DNA from 2 places in the Cupriavidus sp. HPC(L) genome. Region 1 is predicted to be linked to the other one. Evidence: riboswitches for the same ligand, from Rfam matches in the RefSeq annotation. Region 1 holds a riboswitch; the other holds the start of a gene.
What was found. Region 1 has a riboswitch for glycine ahead of gcvT (glycine cleavage system aminomethyltransferase GcvT). Riboswitches for the same ligand answer to the same signal wherever they lie in the genome.
Positions count from the first base shown of each region.

Region 2: another riboswitch for glycine. It lies ahead of B551_RS10540 (D-amino acid dehydrogenase); the one in region 1 lies ahead of gcvT (glycine cleavage system aminomethyltransferase GcvT).

Region 1 covers NZ_AMPR02000443.1:7,740-18,524, reverse strand. The annotation lists gene B551_RS21655 (response regulator) at 1-574, opposite strand, end outside; gene B551_RS21650 (UvrD-helicase domain-containing protein) at 715-2,799, opposite strand; glycine riboswitch at 3,008-3,104, shown strand; glycine riboswitch at 3,126-3,273, shown strand; gene gcvT (glycine cleavage system aminomethyltransferase GcvT) at 3,372-4,499, shown strand; gene gcvH (glycine cleavage system protein GcvH) at 4,605-4,985, shown strand; gene gcvP (aminomethyl-transferring glycine dehydrogenase) at 5,060-7,978, shown strand; gene B551_RS21630 (DUF421 domain-containing protein) at 8,099-8,632, shown strand; gene B551_RS21625 (L-serine ammonia-lyase) at 8,710-10,086, shown strand; gene B551_RS21620 (Rpn family recombination-promoting nuclease/putative transposase) at 10,191-10,785, shown strand, end outside.
Region 2 covers NZ_AMPR02000147.1:7-6,621, forward strand. The annotation lists partial or broken gene B551_RS10540 (D-amino acid dehydrogenase) at 1-1,305, opposite strand, end outside; glycine riboswitch at 1,362-1,478, opposite strand; gene B551_RS10545 (diguanylate cyclase) at 1,610-2,596, opposite strand; gene fumC (class II fumarate hydratase) at 2,758-4,164, opposite strand; gene B551_RS10555 (diguanylate cyclase domain-containing protein) at 4,252-6,342, opposite strand; partial or broken gene B551_RS10560 (CHASE domain-containing protein) at 6,582-6,615, shown strand, end outside.

The DNA.
Region 1 (10,785 bases):
GCTGCGGATGGTCAAGAAAGGCCAGCAGCAGCCGGAATTCCGCGTTCGACAGCGGCACCACGGTATCGTCGCGGTCGACCAGCTGGCGCAGCACCGTATGCAGGCGCCAATCGCCGAAGCGAAGTTCGACCCGGGCGCGAGCTGCCGCCGAAGGGCCGGCCCGCATGCCGCGCTCGCCGCCGCGGCTGCGCCGCAGCACGGTATGGATGCGGGCGACCAGCTCTCGCATTTCGAATGGCTTGGTGACGTAGTCGTCGGCCCCGACCTCCAGGCCGACCACGCGATCGGCCAGCTCCGCCCGCGCGGTCAGCATGATCACCGGCAGATCGCCCTGCTCCCGCAGTTCGCGGCACAGCGCCAGGCCGTTCTCGCCCGGCAGCGACAGGTCGAGGATCACCAGGTCGTAGGCGTGGGCGGCCAGCGCGGCCCGCATGGCGGCGCCGCCTTCGACGCCGTCCGCAGCGATGCCGAAGGTCGACAGGTAGTCGGCAAGCATCGTGCGGATTTGCGCGTCGTCATCGACGATCAGCAGGCGGATTGCCGCGGGCGCGGCATCGGGAAGACTCAGGTCCATCGAGGAGGAAGGGAAGAAGCGGTGTGCCGCGGCGCCGAGCGGCCTCGGCGATCCGGCACTGTAGCAGCCCGATGTTGCAGGCCCTTGGCTGCTTTGTATCGGCGCTGATACGAAAGGCCGCGCGTACCCGGCGCTGCGCTTCAGCCGGCCGCGGCCTTGGTGCCGAGCAGCGCCTTCAGTCCCGCCAGCCGGTCCTTCGGGCTCATCGCCGGCGTCTCGTCCTTCGGTGCCGGGGCTTCCTCGAGCTTCATCTCGCCGATGAAGCGCGACGGCTGGCACGAGTAGGTGTCGCGCGCGCGCTTGCGCTTCTTGCACCAGCTGATATGCAGGCTGCGCTGCGCGCGCGTGATGCCGACGTACATCAGGCGCCGCTCCTCCTCGATCTTCTCGTCGCTCAGGTCCTCGTCCTCGCGGCAATGCGGCAGGATGCCCTCCTCCACGCCGACCAGGAACACGTGCGGATATTCGAGGCCCTTGGACGCATGCAGCGTCGACAGCCGCACCGCATCCGGATCCTCCTCGCGGCCCTCGAGCATGCTCATCAGCGCGACCGTCTGCGTCAACTCCAGCAGGTTCTTGCCTTCGTCGCCGAAGCCGTCGGCGGTGTCGAAGCCGGTCGCCTCGCCGTCCGCGGCCTCCGGCTTGGTGCCCTTGCGCTTGAGCCAGTCGAGGAATTCCAGCGTATTGGTCCATTTGGCCTGGGCCTGGCGCTCGTCGAAGGTGTCGTACAGATAGGCTTCGTAGTGGATGCCTTCCATCAGATCGTCGAGCACCTCGGTGGCCGGATCGCGCGCGGCACGGTCGGCCAGCCGCACCATCGCCTCGCAGAAGGTGCGCAGCGGCTCGAGCTGGCGCGGCTGCAGCTTGCCTTCGATGCCGCCCATCATCGCCGCCTCGAACAGCGACACCTTGGCCTGCCCGGCGAAGGTGCCCAGCACCTCCAGCGTGGTATTGCCGACCCCGCGCCGCGGCGTGGTGACCGCGCGGATAAAGGCCGGATCGTCGTCGGGATTGGCGATCAGCCGCAGATAGGCACAGATGTCCTTGATCTCGGCCTTGTCGAAGAAGCTCTGCCCGCCGGACAGCACATACGGGATGCGCTCGCGGCGCAGGATCTGCTCGAACAGCCGCGCCTGGTGGTTGCCGCGATAGAGGATCGCGTAGTCGCGGAACTGCGCGCGCCGCTCGAACTTGTGCGCCGACAGCTTGAACACCACCGACTCGGCCTCGTGCTCCTCGTCGTTCATCGGCGTCACGGTGATCGGGTCCCCCATGCCGTGCTCGCTCCACAGCGTCTTGTCGAACAGCTTGGGGTTGTTGGCGATCACCGCATTGGCGGCCTGCAGGATGCGCACCGTCGAGCGATAGTTCTGCTCGAGCTTGATGACCTTCAGGTTCGGGAAGTCGGTCTGCAGCAGGCGCAGATTGTCCAGCGTGGCGCCGCGCCAGCCGTAGATCGCCTGGTCGTCGTCGCCGACCGCGGTGAAGGCGGGCGCGCGCAGATGCGAGCCGCCGGCCAGCAGCTTCAGCAGCTGGTACTGGCAGGCGTTGGTGTCCTGGTATTCGTCGACCAGGAAGTAGCGCAGCCGGTTCTGCCACTTGAGCCGCACGGTTTCGTCGCGTGCGAACAGCTCGGCCGGCAGCCGGATCAGGTCGTCGAAGTCGACCGCCTGGTACGCCGCCAGCGTGGCGACGTAGTTGCGGTAGATCAGCGCGGCCTGGTGCTGGTCGGCGTCGGCGGCCTCGGCAATCGCGGTCTCGGGATCGACCATGCCGTTCTTCCACAGCGAGATCGTGCTCTGCACGCTGCGGATCAGCTTCTTGTCAGTGGTGGCCAGCTGCTCCTGGATCAGGCCGAAGCAGTCATCGGCGTCCATGATCGAGAACTGCGGCTTCAGGCCAAGGTGCTCGGCCTCGGCACGCAGGATCTGCACGCCCAGCGAGTGGAAGGTACAGACGGTCAGCTGGCGCAGCGGGATGCGCTTGCCGTCCCGGGTCTTGCCCTCCATCAGCTTGGCGATCCGCTCCTGCATTTCCTTGGCGGCCTTGTTGGTGAAGGTCACCGCGGCGATGTGGCGGGGCTCGAAGCCCTTGTCCTCGATCAGATGCGCGATCTTCTGCGTGATCACCCGGGTCTTGCCCGAACCCGCGCCGGCGAGCACCAGGCAGGGGCCGTCCAGATAGCGGACGGCTTCGGATTGGGCGGCGTTCAGTCCGTGGGTCATCGGTCGGGGGCGGAGTTCGGGTACGGCAGGAGGTCGGACCGCACCCCGAGGGAGGCGGGCCGCAGGCGCGACGCGTTCGGGCACGGGTCGCGGATGGATCAAAGCGGGCGATGTTAACACGGGGGCGGGTCCGGCCGAGCCACCGGATCCGTGGCCTGCAACGCGCCGCTCTCGCGTTGACAGCCGGCAGGCCTGCGGTTAGAGTCGCGCCATCCGTCCGGGAGAGCGCGCGACTGTATCGTCATTCGCGCCGCCGAAGGGGAATCACCCGAAAACTCTCAGGCACCATGGACCGGGCGGATCGGCATGCAGCATGCACACGATGTATGCCGAACTCTGGAGAGCGACACCCGCCATTCATCGATTGAATGATGAGCGTGTCCACCGAAGGGGCGCACGGCGGGGCCGGCGGGTTCGAAGCGAACCGCAGAACCAGTCCGTAATCTCTCAGGTATCGAGGACAGAGGGGGTCATCCGTCGCGACGGTTCCAACGAGCCGCGCGACGGATGACCCTTTTTTGTTTGGCGCGCCGCGCGCGCCGGACTGAACGATGCCACGCTCCGAGGAATCCATGACGCTCCAGGCCACCCCGCTCAACGCCATCCACCGCGCCCTCGGCGCCCGCATGGTTGATTTCGGCGGATGGGACATGCCGGTCAACTACGGCTCGCAGATCGAGGAACACCATGCGGTGCGCAGCGATGCGGGCATGTTCGACGTTTCGCACATGTGCGTCGTCGACCTCGCCGGACCCAATACCCGCGCCTTCCTGCGCGGACTGCTCGCCAACAACGTCGACAAGCTGCAAACCCCCGGCAAGGCGCTGTATTCCTGCATGCTCGACCCGAATGGCGGTGTGATCGACGACCTGATCGTCTATTTCTTCGCCGAGGACCGCTTCCGCCTGGTGGTCAACGCCAGCACCGCGACCGGCGATATCGACTGGATCCGCCAGCGCAATGCCGACACCGGCGCCGGCTTGACCATTACTCCCCGTCGCACCGACAACGCCTCCGATAATGCCGCACCGCTGGCCATCGTCGCCGTGCAGGGCCCGAACGCGCGCGCCAAGGTGTGGGCGGCCTTCCCGTCGACCCAGCCCAGCGAGGCGCTCAAGCCGTTCAACGCGATGGTCGTCGAAGACGCCGCGATCGGCGAAATCATGGTGGCCCGCACCGGCTACACCGGCGAGGACGGCTTCGAGCTGGTGGTGCCGGCCGACAACGTCGCCGCGGTCTGGGAAAAGCTGCATGCCGCCGGCGTGCGTCCGGCCGGGCTCGGCGCGCGCGACACGCTGCGGCTCGAAGCCGGCATGAACCTGTACGGTCAGGACATGGACATCCACACCTCGCCGCTCGACGCCGGCCTGGCCTGGACCGTCGACCTGCAAAGCGAGCGCGATTTCGTCGGCAAGGCCGCGCTGGTGGCCAACGGCCAGCGCCAGCAATTTGCCGGCCTGATCCTGCGCGACAAGGGCGGCGTGCTGCGCGCGCACCAGACCGTGCTGACCGCCGCCGGCGAGGGCGAAATCACCTCGGGCACCTTCAGCCCGACCCTGTCCCAGTCGATCGCCTTCGCGCGCCTGCCCAAGGATGTGGCGCTCGGCAGCGAAGTCCAGGTGCTGATCCGCGACCGCAAACTGACTGCGACTGTGGTTAAACTGCCGTTTGTGCGCAATGGCAAGGCACTCGTGAGCTGACGGCTCACTGCGGACATCGTCCACCCGGTCACGCTGCGCCCCGCGGCCCCTTTCACCGATGGCACGCGGCGGCGCCACACAAGAATCTGAAATTGGAGAATCTCGATGAATTTCCCCGCTGACCTGAAGTACACCGAGTCGCACGAATGGGTGCGCGTCGAAACCGACGGCACGCTGACGATCGGCATCACCGATCACGCACAGGATGCGCTCGGCGACATCGTCTTCCTCGAACTGCCCGAGGTCGGCAAGACGGTCGGCGCCGGTGACGCGCTGGCCGTGGTCGAATCGGTCAAGGCCGCGTCGGACATCTACGCACCGGTGGCCGGTGAAGTGGTCGCCGTCAACGACGCCGTCAAGGACGCGCCCGAGAGCGTCAACGCCAACGCCTTCGATGCCTGGCTGTTCAAGATCAAGCCGGCCAACGGCGACGACGTCAACGGCCTGATGACGGCCGACGCCTACAAGGCCAGCGTCGGCGCCTGAGCCCGGCGCCCCGCCCGCGGCGCCGAGGCATGGCTGACCACCATGCCCCGGCCCGCCTCTCCGAGTCACTTGCCATGAACGCTCCCCTGCCCATGAACGCCGCTCAATCCGCTCGCCCTTCGCTGGCCGAACTCGAAGCTCGCGACGCCTTCTCCCACCGCCATATCGGTCCCGACGCCGCCGAACAGCAGCACATGCTGAAGGTGCTGGGCTACGACAGCCGCGCCGCGCTGATGGACGCCATCATCCCGGCCGCGATCCGCCGCCGCGACGGCATGCCGCTGGGCGAATTCACCGAGCCGCTGACCGAGGAAGCCGCGCTGGCCAAGCTGCGCGGCATCGCCGGCAAGAACAAGGTGTTCAAGAGCTTCATCGGCCAGGGCTACTACAACACGCTGACGCCGGGCGTGATCCTGCGCAACATCTTCGAAAACCCGGCCTGGTACACCGCCTACACGCCGTACCAGCCGGAGATCTCGCAGGGCCGCCTGGAGGCGATGCTGAACTTCCAGCAGATGGTCACCGACCTGACGGGCCTCGATATCGCCAATGCGTCGATGCTCGACGAAGGCACGGCCGCGGCCGAGGCGATGACGCTGCTGCAGCGCGTGAACAAGCACGCATCGAATACCTTCTACGTGGCCGACGACGTGTTGCCGCAGACGATCGAAGTGGTGCGCACGCGCGCGCTGCCGCTCGGCATCGAGGTCAAGGTCGGTCCCGCCGCCGACGCGGCGCAGGCGCACGCGTTCGGCGTGCTGCTGCAATACCCGGGCGTCAACGGCGACGTGGCGGACTACCGCGCGATCGCCGATGCGGTCCACGCGGCCGGCGGCCTGGTGGTCGCCGCGGCCGACCTGCTGGCGCTGACGCTGCTCACCGCGCCGGGCGAATGGGGCGCGGACGTGGCGGTCGGCAATTCGCAGCGCTTCGGTGTGCCGCTGGGCTTCGGCGGCCCGCACGCCGGCTATATGGCCGTCAAGGACGCCTACAAGCGCTCGATGCCGGGCCGCCTGGTCGGCGTCACCGTCGACGCGCAGGGCAACAAGGCCTACCGGCTGGCGCTGCAGACGCGTGAGCAGCATATCCGCCGCGAGAAGGCGACCTCGAACATCTGTACCGCGCAGGTGCTGCTGGCGGTCATGGCGTCGATGTACGCGGTCTACCACGGGCCGCAGGGCCTGAAGCGGATCGCGCAGCGCGTGCACCGGCTGACCGCGACGCTGGCCGGCGGCCTGCAGGCGCTGGGCTACGCCCGCACCAACCAGACCTTCTTCGACACGCTGACGATCGAGACTGGTGCCGCCACCGAGGCGATCCACGCCGCGGCCGCCGCGCGCCAGATCAATCTGCGCCGCGCCGGCGCCACGCAGGTCGGCATCTCGCTGGACGAGACCACCAGCCGCGACGATGTGGTCGCGCTGTGGGAGATCTTCGCGCAGGGCAAGCCGGTGCCGGCCTTCGACGCACTGGAAGCCGCGGCCGATGATGGCTATCCGGCGGCGCTGTCGCGCCAGAGCGCCTACCTGACGCACCCGGTCTTCAACACCCACCATGCCGAGCACGAGATGCTGCGCTACCTGCGCATGCTGGCCGACAAGGATCTGGCGCTCGACCGCACGATGATCCCGCTGGGCTCCTGCACGATGAAGCTCAACGCGACCAGCGAGATGATTCCGGTCACCTGGCCCGAGTTCTCGAGCATCCATCCGTTCGCGCCGGACGACCAGACCGTCGGCTACCGCGAGATGATCGCCCAGCTGGAGGCGATGCTGTGCGCGGCCACCGGCTACGCCGCCGTCAGCCTGCAGCCCAACGCCGGCTCGCAGGGCGAATACGCCGGCCTGCAGATCATCCACGCCTACCATGCGAGCCGCGGCGAGAGCCATCGCAACATCTGCCTGATCCCGTCGTCGGCGCACGGCACCAACCCGGCGTCCGCGCAGATGGCCGGCATGCAGGTGGTCGTGGTGGCCTGCGACGAGGACGGCAACGTCGACCTGGCCGATCTGGAAAAGAAGGCCGCGCAGCACGGCAAGAACCTGGCGGCGATCATGATCACCTACCCGTCCACGCACGGCGTGTTCGAGGAAGGCGTGCAGCGCATCTGCGAGATCGTCCACAGCCACGGCGGCCAGGTCTATGTCGACGGCGCCAACATGAACGCGATGGTCGGCACCGCCGCGCCGGGGCAGTTCGGCGGCGACGTGTCGCACCTGAACCTGCACAAGACCTTCTGCATCCCGCACGGCGGCGGCGGCCCGGGCGTCGGTCCGGTTGCGGTCGGCGCGCACCTGGCCCCGTTCCTGCCGAACCACACCAGCACCGGCTATCGCCGCGCCGATGACGGCATCGGCGCCATCTCTGCCGCGCCCTACGGCTCGGCCAGCATCCTGCCGATCTCGTGGATGTATATCGCGATGATGGGCGCGCGCGGACTGACCGCCGCCACCGAGAACGCGATCCTGGCGGCCAACTATGTCGCCAAGCGGCTGTCGGACTACTACCCGGTGCTGTACACCGGCGGCAACGGCCATATCGCGCACGAGTGCATTCTCGACCTGCGTCCGATCCAGAAGGCGACCGGCATCAGCAACGAGGATGTGGCCAAGCGGCTGATGGACTATGGCTTCCATGCGCCGACGATGAGCTTCCCGGTGCCCGGCACGCTGATGATCGAGCCGACCGAGAGCGAGGCGCTGCACGAGCTGGACCGCTTCATCGACGCGATGATCGCGATCCGCAAGGAAATTGCGCGCGTCGAGGACGGCAGCTTCGACCGCGAGGACAACCCGCTGAAGAACGCGCCTCACACCGCGGCGGTCATCACCGCCAACGAGTGGAATCACAAGTACACGCGTGAGGAAGCCGCCTATCCGGTCGCCTCGCTGCGGACGCAGAAGTACTGGCCGCCGGTCGGCCGGGCCGACAACGTCTACGGCGATCGCAACCTGTTCTGCTCCTGCGTGCCGATGAGCGCCTACGAGGAGTAAGCGGGCACGCTTCCTGCTGCAATTCGCACGGCGGCTTGTTGCCGCGCGCACGCTGGACGGCGTGCGGCCTTTCTGGTTCCGGCCTCCGGGCCGGAACCATCATCGGTAAGGAGACTGTCGATGTGGGAAATGAGCGCGCCGTGGTGGGAATTCATTGTCCGAGGGCTGATCGTTTATTTCGCCCTTCTGATCATGATGCGGTTGGGTGGCAAGCGGCAGATCGGACAGATGACACCGTTCGATCTGATCCTGCTGCTGATCCTGTCCGAGGGCGTGCAGAACGCCATGGTCGGCGATGACAAGTCGGTCTCCGCGGGCCTGATCCTCGCCGCGACGCTGATCGGCATCAACGTGCTGGTCAGCTGGCTCAGTTGGCGCAGCCGCAAGTTCGAGTACGCGGTCGAGGGCCATCCGCAACTGCTGATCCGCCATGGCAAGGTGATCGACGAGGTCATGCATGGCGCGCGGCTGACCAGCGACGACCTGATGAAGGTACTGCGGCGCGAGGGATGCGCGAGCCTGGACGACGTCTATATCGCGATCCTGGAAAACGACGGCGCGATCAGCGTGCTCAAGCGCAAGGAACTGCCGGAGGAACCGCCCGGCCCCGGCGTCTCCCTGTGGGAGCGCCCCGAGGACGATCGGCCGGTCTAGCCCGGTCTGTTCCGGTCCAGCCGGAGAGCGGGCCGCGGCGCGGGCCGGCACACCGCCGCAAACGATAGGAGACCAACGTGGCTGTCAGCGTTTTCGACCTGTTCAAGGTCGGCATCGGGCCATCGAGCTCGCATACGGTGGGACCGATGCGTGCGGCCGGCATGTTCGCGCATGGACTGGAGCGCGACGGCCTGCTGCCGCAAGTGGCCAGCGTGCGGGTCGAACTGTACGGCTCCCTTGGCGCGACCGGCAAGGGACACGGCACCGACAAGGGCGTGATCCTCGGCCTGCTCGGCGAGGCGCCGGACACCATCGATCCGGACACCATCGACGCCAGGCTGGCCCAGCTTCGCGCGTCGCGCACGCTGGCGCTGCTCGGCAAGCATCCGATTCCCTTCGTCGAGAAGGAACACATTGCGTTCTACCGGCGCGAGGCGATGGCCGAGCATCCGAACGGCATGAAATTCCATGCCTTCGATGCCGCCGGCGCAACGCTGCGCGAGGGCCGCTATCTGTCGGTTGGCGGCGGCTTCGTCGTCAGCGCCGGCGCCGCCAACACGCAGGTGCTCGAAGCGGACCGGCAACTGCCGCATCCGTTCCGCAGCGGCCGCGCGATGCTCGACATGGCGAGCAGCACCGGCAAGTCGATTGCGCAGCTGATGCTCGAGAACGAATGCACGTGGCGCAGCGAAGCCGACGTGCGCGCGGGCCTGCTGCATATCTGGCAGGTGATGCAGGCCTGCGTCGCGCGCGGCTGCCGCACCGATGGCGAGCTGCCCGGCCCGTTCAAGGTCAAGCGGCGTGCGCCCGAGCTGCACCGCAATCTGACCGAGCGCGCCGAACGGACGCTGTCGGACCCGCTGTCGGTGATGGACTGGGTCAACCTCTATGCGATGGCCGTCAACGAGGAAAATGCGGCCGGTGGCCGCGTGGTGACCGCGCCGACCAACGGCGCGGCGGGCATCATCCCGGCCGTGCTGCATTACTACGATCGCTTCGTGCCGGGCGCGAACGAGCGCGGCGTCATCGACTTCCTGCTGACGGCCGGCGCGATCGGCCTGCTGTACAAGCTGAACGCGTCGATCTCCGGCGCCGAAGTGGGCTGCCAGGGCGAGGTCGGCGTCGCGTGTTCGATGGCCGCCGGCGCGCTGGCCGCGGTGCTTGGCGGCACGCCGGAACAGGTCGAGAATGCCGCGGAGATCGGCATGGAACACAACCTCGGCCTGACATGCGATCCGGTCGGCGGGCTGGTGCAGATTCCCTGCATCGAACGCAATGCGATGGCCTCGGTCAAGGCCGTCAACGCGGCGCGCATGGCGCTGCGCGGCGACGGCAATCACTATGTCTCGCTCGATTCGGTGATCAAGACCATGCGCGAAACCGGCGCCGACATGAAGACCAAATACAAGGAAACGGCGCGCGGCGGACTCGCGGTCAATATCGTCGAGTGCTGACCCTCGGCCTGCTGTTCGAACACTAAAGTAGCACGCACTTTTGTGGAATCCCGCGCCTCCCTGGCGCGGCATTCTCTCGGCTCCGCCACTGCGATGCGTGTGCCATGCCGAACCACGATGCCTGCTACAAGACCTTGTTCTCCACGCCGGAACTCGTCCGTGACCTGCTGCGCGATTTCGTGCCGGGAGACTGGGTTCGAAGCCTGGACTTCGATACCCTCGAACGGCGATCCGGAACCTACGTCACCGATGCGTTTCGCCAGCATGCAAGCGACATGGTATGGCGCATCCAGGCCGGCGGCGAGTGGGTCTATCTCTATCTGCTGATCGAGTTTCAAAGCACCATCGATCGACATATGGCGATTCGCATGACGAATTACGTCACGTGCCTCGATCTCGAGCTGATCCGTGGTCAGAATATGCTCGACGGAGGCCGCCTGCCCCCGGTACTGCCTGTCGTCATCTACAACGGCGAGGGCAGGTGGACTGCGACGACCGACATCGCCGACCTGTCACCACGACTGCCTGGCGAACTATCTGGCTACCAGCCCCGCTGCAAGTATCTGCTGGTCGACGCAAGCCGATACTCGGACGAGGAACTGGCCAGGCTCGACAATCTGGTCGCCGCCGTGTTCCGCTTCGAAAACGCGACCAGCGAGGAAACGTTGCTCGACACGGTCCACTGGCTCAGGCGGCGCG
Region 2 (6,615 bases), on a different contig from region 1:
CGTGGCAGCCACCGGCGCGACTGGCCGCGCGAGCCGCCGCGCCGGCGGCAGCGGACCGCAGAAGCCAAAGTCGACCTCCGGCACGCGGCCGCAGATCAGTTCGGCGATCGCGCGTCCCGAGCCGCAGCCGTGCGTCCAGCCCAGCGTGCCATGGCCGGTGTTCAGATACAGCCCCTGCACCGCGCTCGCGCCGATATATGGCACGTTGCCCGGCGTCGCGGGACGCAGGCCGGTCCAGTAGCGCGCCAGTTCGGGCCGGCTGACACCGGGGAAGATCTCCAGCGTGCGCCGCACGATGGCCTCGCAGCGCACCGGGTTCAGCTCCATCGAATAGCCGTTGAGCTCGGCGGTGCCGGCGATGCGCAGCCGGTCGCCCAGCCGCGAGAACACCAGCTTGTACTCGTCGTCGGTCAGGCTGACGCTCGGCGCGCGCTCGGGGTCGAGCACCGGCAGCGTGGCCGAATAACCCTTTGCCGGATAGATGTCGAGCTTGACGCCCAGCGGGCGCGCCAGCATCGGGCTGAAGCTGCCGAGCGCGAGCACGTAGGCGTCGGCCTGCTCGACCGTGTACGCGCCGGTCTCGTCGGCGATCTCGACCCCACGCATGCGGCCGCCTTCGGCCAGCAGCCGCTGCACGCGCACGCCATAGCGGAAGCGCACGCCGCGCGCCTCGCACAGCGCGGCCAGTCCGGTGGTGAAGCGATGCACGTCGCCGGACTCGTCCTCGCTGGTGTAGGTGGCGCCCGCCAGCCGCGGCGCGATCGACGCCAACGCGGGTTCCAGCTTCACCACTTCGTCGGGACCGATCACGCGGCGCTCGCAGCCGAGCTCGCGCATGATGCGCGCCGGCTCGATCGCCGCGTCGAATTCCTTCTGGCTGGTATAGAAGTGCAGGATGCCCCGGGCCAGGTGGTCGTACTCGATGCCGGTCTCGGCGCGCAGCGCCTGCAGGCTGGCGCGGCTGTAGGTGCCGAGATTGAGCAGCTGGATCATGTTGCGGGTGGAACGCCGGGCCGGACATTCGCGCAGGAATTTGAGGCCCCACGACCATTGCGCCGGGTCGGCGCGCAGGCGGAACAGCAGCGGCGCGTCCTCGCGTCCCAGCCAGCTGAGCAGCTTCAGCGGCGCCGACGGGTTGGCCCAGGGCTCGGCATGGCTGACCGAGATCTGGCCGCCGTTGCCGAAGCTGGTTTCGCGTGCCGCGCCGGCATTGCGCTCGAGCACCACGACCTCGTGGCCGGCCTTGGACAGATACCACGCCGAGGCCACGCCGATCACGCCGGCTCCCATCACGATGACTTTCATTTCAGGCTCCAGGATGCAAAAAGGGGCAGCCGGCCGGCATCGTTGATGCCAACCCGGCTGCCCCCACTGTCCTTTTGCCTGAGAGATTCACCGCGTCCGCCCCGGACCCGGCTTGCCCCTTCGGCGGCCGTCATCGTCAAATCATGATGGCGGCGCTCTCCAGTTCGTTGTCGTCTCCAGTCTTCGGTACCTGAGCGTTTCGGGGGTACGCCTTCGGCAGCGCTGCCGCCGCGCTGTCGCGGCAGGCTCGCTTTCTCCTGGATGGGCGGACAGTAACACGGCGCGGCGGCGGCCGCAACGCGAGTTACTGACGCCCGGCGGGCGGCGTCCCCGCCTTGCGAGCCTGCTTGTTGGCGTACATCGCCTGATCGGCCTGCGCCAGCAGATCGGCGATGCCCGCATGGCGGGCGGGATCGAACGCGACCGCGCCGGCGCTGAAGTCGAGCCGATAGCCGCGCTGGCTCTGCGCGTTGTGTGCCTCCACGCCTTGCCGCAGCCGGGCCAGCATCGCGTCGCACTGGTCGGCACAGGCGTCGACAAGCAGCACGACGAACTCGTCGCCGCCGAGCCGTCCGATCAGGTCGGACTGCCGGAACGCCTGGCGCAATTGATCTGCGAAGGCGGCCAGCGCCAGATCGCCCTCCGCGTGGCCGAAGCGGTCGTTGATGGCCTTGAAGCCATCCATGTCGAAGAACAGCAGCGTGGCCGGCATGCGCTGGCGCTGGCAGACCGCCAGCGCATGCTGCGCCAGCGCCGAGAAGCCGCGCCGGTTCGACAGCATCGTCAGGTCATCCATCGACGCCAGTTGCGCCGACTCCAGCTCCTGCTCGGCCAGGCGCCCCAGATCGTGCAGCAGCGCCTGGTCGTCCTTGTCGAACTCGCGCGGCGCGGTGTCGATCAGGCACAGCGTGCCGACCTTGGCGCCGCCGCGTACCGCGAGCGGGCAGCCGGCATAGAAGCGCACGCCGGGCGCGCCCGTGACCAGCGGGTTGTCGTGAAAGCGCTGGTCCTGCAGCGCATCGGGCACGATCAGCAGATCGTCGCGCAGGATCGCGTGGCCGCAGAACGATTGCTCGCGTGGCGTTTCGCGGACGGCCAGGCCGAACGAGGACTTGAACCATTGCCGCCTGGCATCAACCAGGCTGACCAGCGCGATCGGCACGTCGAACAGCCGCCTGGCCAGGCGTGTCAGCCGGTCGAAGCGCTCTTCGGCGGCGGTATCGAGGAGGTTCAGCGAATACAGCGCGTCGAGGCGCCGCGGGTCATCGGCGGGAATGGGAGCAGGAATCATCTCGTCAATGCGATCGTTGTTACCCCGATCGTCGTCGGCCCGTCTGGAGCGGGTTTGTCGCCGGCCGCCGCGGTGCCGCGGGGCCGGTCGATGGGTCGTTCAATGTGTGGGCGGCCGCATGCGCCGTCGTGGACGTGGCCGCCAGCACCGGTGCGCTGACGCTACACCTCGCGCGTCATCCCCTTCAGATCGATCCATTGTTCGAACTGCTCGGCGGTGACATGGCCCGAGGCGATTGCCGCCTCGCGCAGCGACAGGTTGCGGGCCACGGCCAGCTTGGCGATCTCGGCGGCCTTGTCGTAGCCGATATGCGGGTTCAGCGCGGTGACCGGCATCAGCGATCGTTCGAGCAGCTCGGCGATGCGCGCCCGGTCGGCTTCGACGCCGGCCACCATGTGTTCGGCGAAGCTGGCCGCCGCGTCGGCCAGCAGTGTAACCGACTGCAGCAGGCTGTAAACGATGACCGGCTTGTAGGCGTTCAGCTCCAGCGTGCCGAGACCGTTGGCCAGCGTGATCGTGGTGTGGTTGCCGATCACACGGCAGCAGACCATCGCCAGCGCCTCGGCCTGGGTCGGGTTGACCTTGCCCGGCATGATCGACGAGCCCGGCTCGTTGGCCGGCAGCTGCAGTTCGGCAAAGCCCGCGCGCGGGCCGGAACCGAGCAGCATGAAGTCGCGCGCGATCTTCAGGAAGGACGAGGCCGTGGTGTTCAGCGCGCCGGACAGATCGGCGAGCGCGTCGTGCGCGGCCTGCAGCGCGTAGCGGTTGGCCGCTGGTTCGAACGGCAGGCCCGTGTAGTCGGCCAGCGCGCGCGCGAAGGCGGCGGCAAAGCCGGCGGGCGCATTCAGGCCGGTGCCGACCGCGGTGCCCCCCTGGGGCACCGGCATCGCGCGCAGCACGGCCTGGTGCAGCCGCGCCTGCGCATCGGCGACCTGCGCCTGGTAACCGGAGAACTCCTGGCCCAGCGTCAGCGGCACCGCATCCTGCAGATGGGTGCGGCCGACCTTGACGATGTCGGCGAAGGCCTCGACCTTGCTGCCCAGCGTCTTCTGCAACGTCTCCAGCGCCGGCAGCAGCTGGCGCTGCACCGCGCGCGCGGCGGCGATATGCATCGCGGTCGGGAAGCTGTCGTTGGACGACTGGCTCGCGTTGACGTGGTCGTTGGGATGAACCGGACGCTTGCTGCCGACCTCGCCGCCGAGCAGCTGGATCGCACGATTGGCGATCACCTCGTTCAGGTTCATGTTGGTCTGCGTGCCCGAGCCGGTCTGCCAGACCGACAGCGGAAACTCGTCGGGCCACTGGCCGGCGATGATCTCCTCGGCGGCCTGTTCGATCGCCTGCGCCAGCGCCGCGTCGAGCACGTTCAGCTCGCGGTTCGCACGCGCCGCGCACAGCTTCAGGATCGCAAAGGCCTCGATCAGCGCGGGCGGCATCTTCTCGTTGCCGATGCGGAAGTTCTGGCGCGAGCGCTCGGTCTGCGCGCCCCACAGGTGGTCGGCGGGGACGGGTACCTGGCCCAGGCTGTCCTGTTCGATGCGGGTCGCTGGGGGCTGCTGGTCTGACATGACTGGCTCCTGTGAACGAACGATGCGGATCGGCCTTCTAGGATACGCCGCCGGGACTGCCGACGCCGCGCCGGCGCGCAAGCCGGCCTACGGGCGCGCCTCCCGCGATCGGTTCGCCAGCTCGGGCGGGCCGATCTCGAAGCGGCCGCGTCCGGCGTCCTTGGCGCGGTACAGCAGCGCATCGGCCTCCTTGGCCAGCTGCTGCCATGTCATCGGCGCGCCCTGGTACAGCGCGATGCCGATGCTGACATTGACGTCGACGAAGGCGCCCTCGATGAAGAAGCGGCGGCCCACCGCATGCAGGATCGCGCCGGCGACGCGCACCGCGACATCGGGCCGGTCGATGTCCTCCATCACGATGGCGAACTCGTCGCCGCCCAGCCGCGCCACCGCATCGCGCTCGCGCACGCAGCGCTGCACGCGCTTGGCAAAGCTCTGCAGCAGCTGGTCGCCGGCCGCGTGGCCATAGTGGTCGTTGACCGCCTTGAAGCGGTCCATGTCCAGATACAGCAGCGCCATCAGCCGGTCCTGCGAGCGGCTGCGCGCCATCGCCTCGGCCAGCCGCGTCTCGAACGCGCTGCGGTTCAGCAGCTGCGTCAGGTGGTCCAGGCGCGAGATCTGCGCGAGCCGCAGCGTCTCGAGCTTGCGCGCGGTGATGTCCTGCACATGGACATGCACGCCCTCGACGCGGCTGCCATCGGCGCTCCACTCGGGCCGGAAATTGGTTTCGGTGCAGTGGTAGTCGGGATCGTGGAACTCGGTCTCGAACGTGACCGCGGTGCCGGCCAGCGCCTGCTGCAGATACGGCTGGATGCGGGCGTAGCGCGCCTCGCCCAGCAGTTCGCGCAGCGTCATGCCGCGCAGCTGGTCGAGCGGAATGCCGAAGGTGCGCTCGTAGGCGAGGTTGTTGAAGACGTAGCGCTCGTCGGTGTCGATGAACGCCAGCAGCGACGGCAGCGTGTCGGTGACCGCGCGCAGACGCGTTTCGCTGCGGTGCAGCTGTTCGCGGCGCTCGCGCACGTCGCGCATCAGCCGGGCGAACGCGCGCGCCAGCACGCCGATCTCGTCATGGCGATGGGTCGACAGCCTCTCGTAGGCCGACAGGTCGCGCGCGCTGTCGCGCACCACGCGCCGCAGCTGCGCCAGCGGCGCGAACATCCAGTGCACCGCGAACCAGTTCAGCACCGCCGCCAATCCCACCGCGACCGCCGACCACAACAGGAAGCGCTGCTGCATCGCGTGCAGCGGCTGGAAGGCCTCCTTGGCCGGCAGCACGGCGACCAGTTCCCAACCGGTGGTCGCCATCAGATAGCGTGCGATGACCGGCTCGCGCGGTGTCAGGAACTCCAGGGTCGCCGGCTGTGCCTGCACGCCGCAGGTCTCTCCCTGCGCGCGCGCCGGCCGCCCGACCTGCTGCTGCAGCCGGTGTTGCACGTAGACCGGCTGCGCGCCGGCCGATACCAGGCAATAGAAGCCGGTGCTGGCGATCGGGCTGTGCGGCACTTCCACCAGGAAGTTCGAGCGCGCCAGGTCGATCCAGCCGCCGACCAGGCCCAGGAAGGTCTTGTCGTCCGAGACGATCGGCACGGCCAGCAGCACGCCGACCGAACCGTCGGCGCGGGCGCGGATCGGCGGGCTGATCACCGGCGCCAGGGTGCGCGCGGCCTCGCGGAAGTAGGTGCGGTCCGCGACCGACACCAGGGTGCCGTCGCGGGCCAGCAGCATGCCCCTGGCATCGACCACGACGGCGCTGTTGAAGGTACCGGGAATCGGAATGGTGCGGCTGAGCATGGCCTGCAGCTGCGCGGCCGGCGCGTCCATCATCGACTTGAATTGCGGGGCGAGGTGCTCGAGCAGGATCAGGCGATCGTTGACCGCGGAATCGAGCTGCTCCGCCGTCAGCTTGACGACGGAATCCTGTTGCGCCTGCAGTGCGTCACGCAGGTCGTCATGGGCCGATTTCAGCGAGCCCACCACGAGGGCGGCGCCGAGCACGGTCGACAGACCCGCGGTGACCAGCGCGATGCGCGTCGTCAACGACAGCGCGAACCGGGGACGACGCGTCGTGGCCGTGGCCGGGTCCTCGCGGCGATCGTCGTTCGGTGTGTCGGGCGGTCGTTTCAGCGCTACGTGCGGCGGTGCGTTGGGCGAGTCGTCGAGCAAGGGGGGACGGTTCATGCGTGCCCGCAAGGGCATTCCCCGGGTCGGCGGGTTCCGTAGGCGTCACCGTATCACATCGAGCGGCATGGTGCGAGTCGCGGCACACGGCCTGTCCCGCTGTCGCAAAGTGCATTTGGCGCGGTATAGTCCAAGCCGTGATCCGAGCCTGGACGCCAGCGGCATCGGTGCCGGTCACGACCTTGGCGCCAAGCTGCGCCGCTCCTATCCAGGCCGCACGGCCCCGCCATGCTATTGCGATGAAACTGCCTTCGCTTCCTCCCGCCGTCCTGG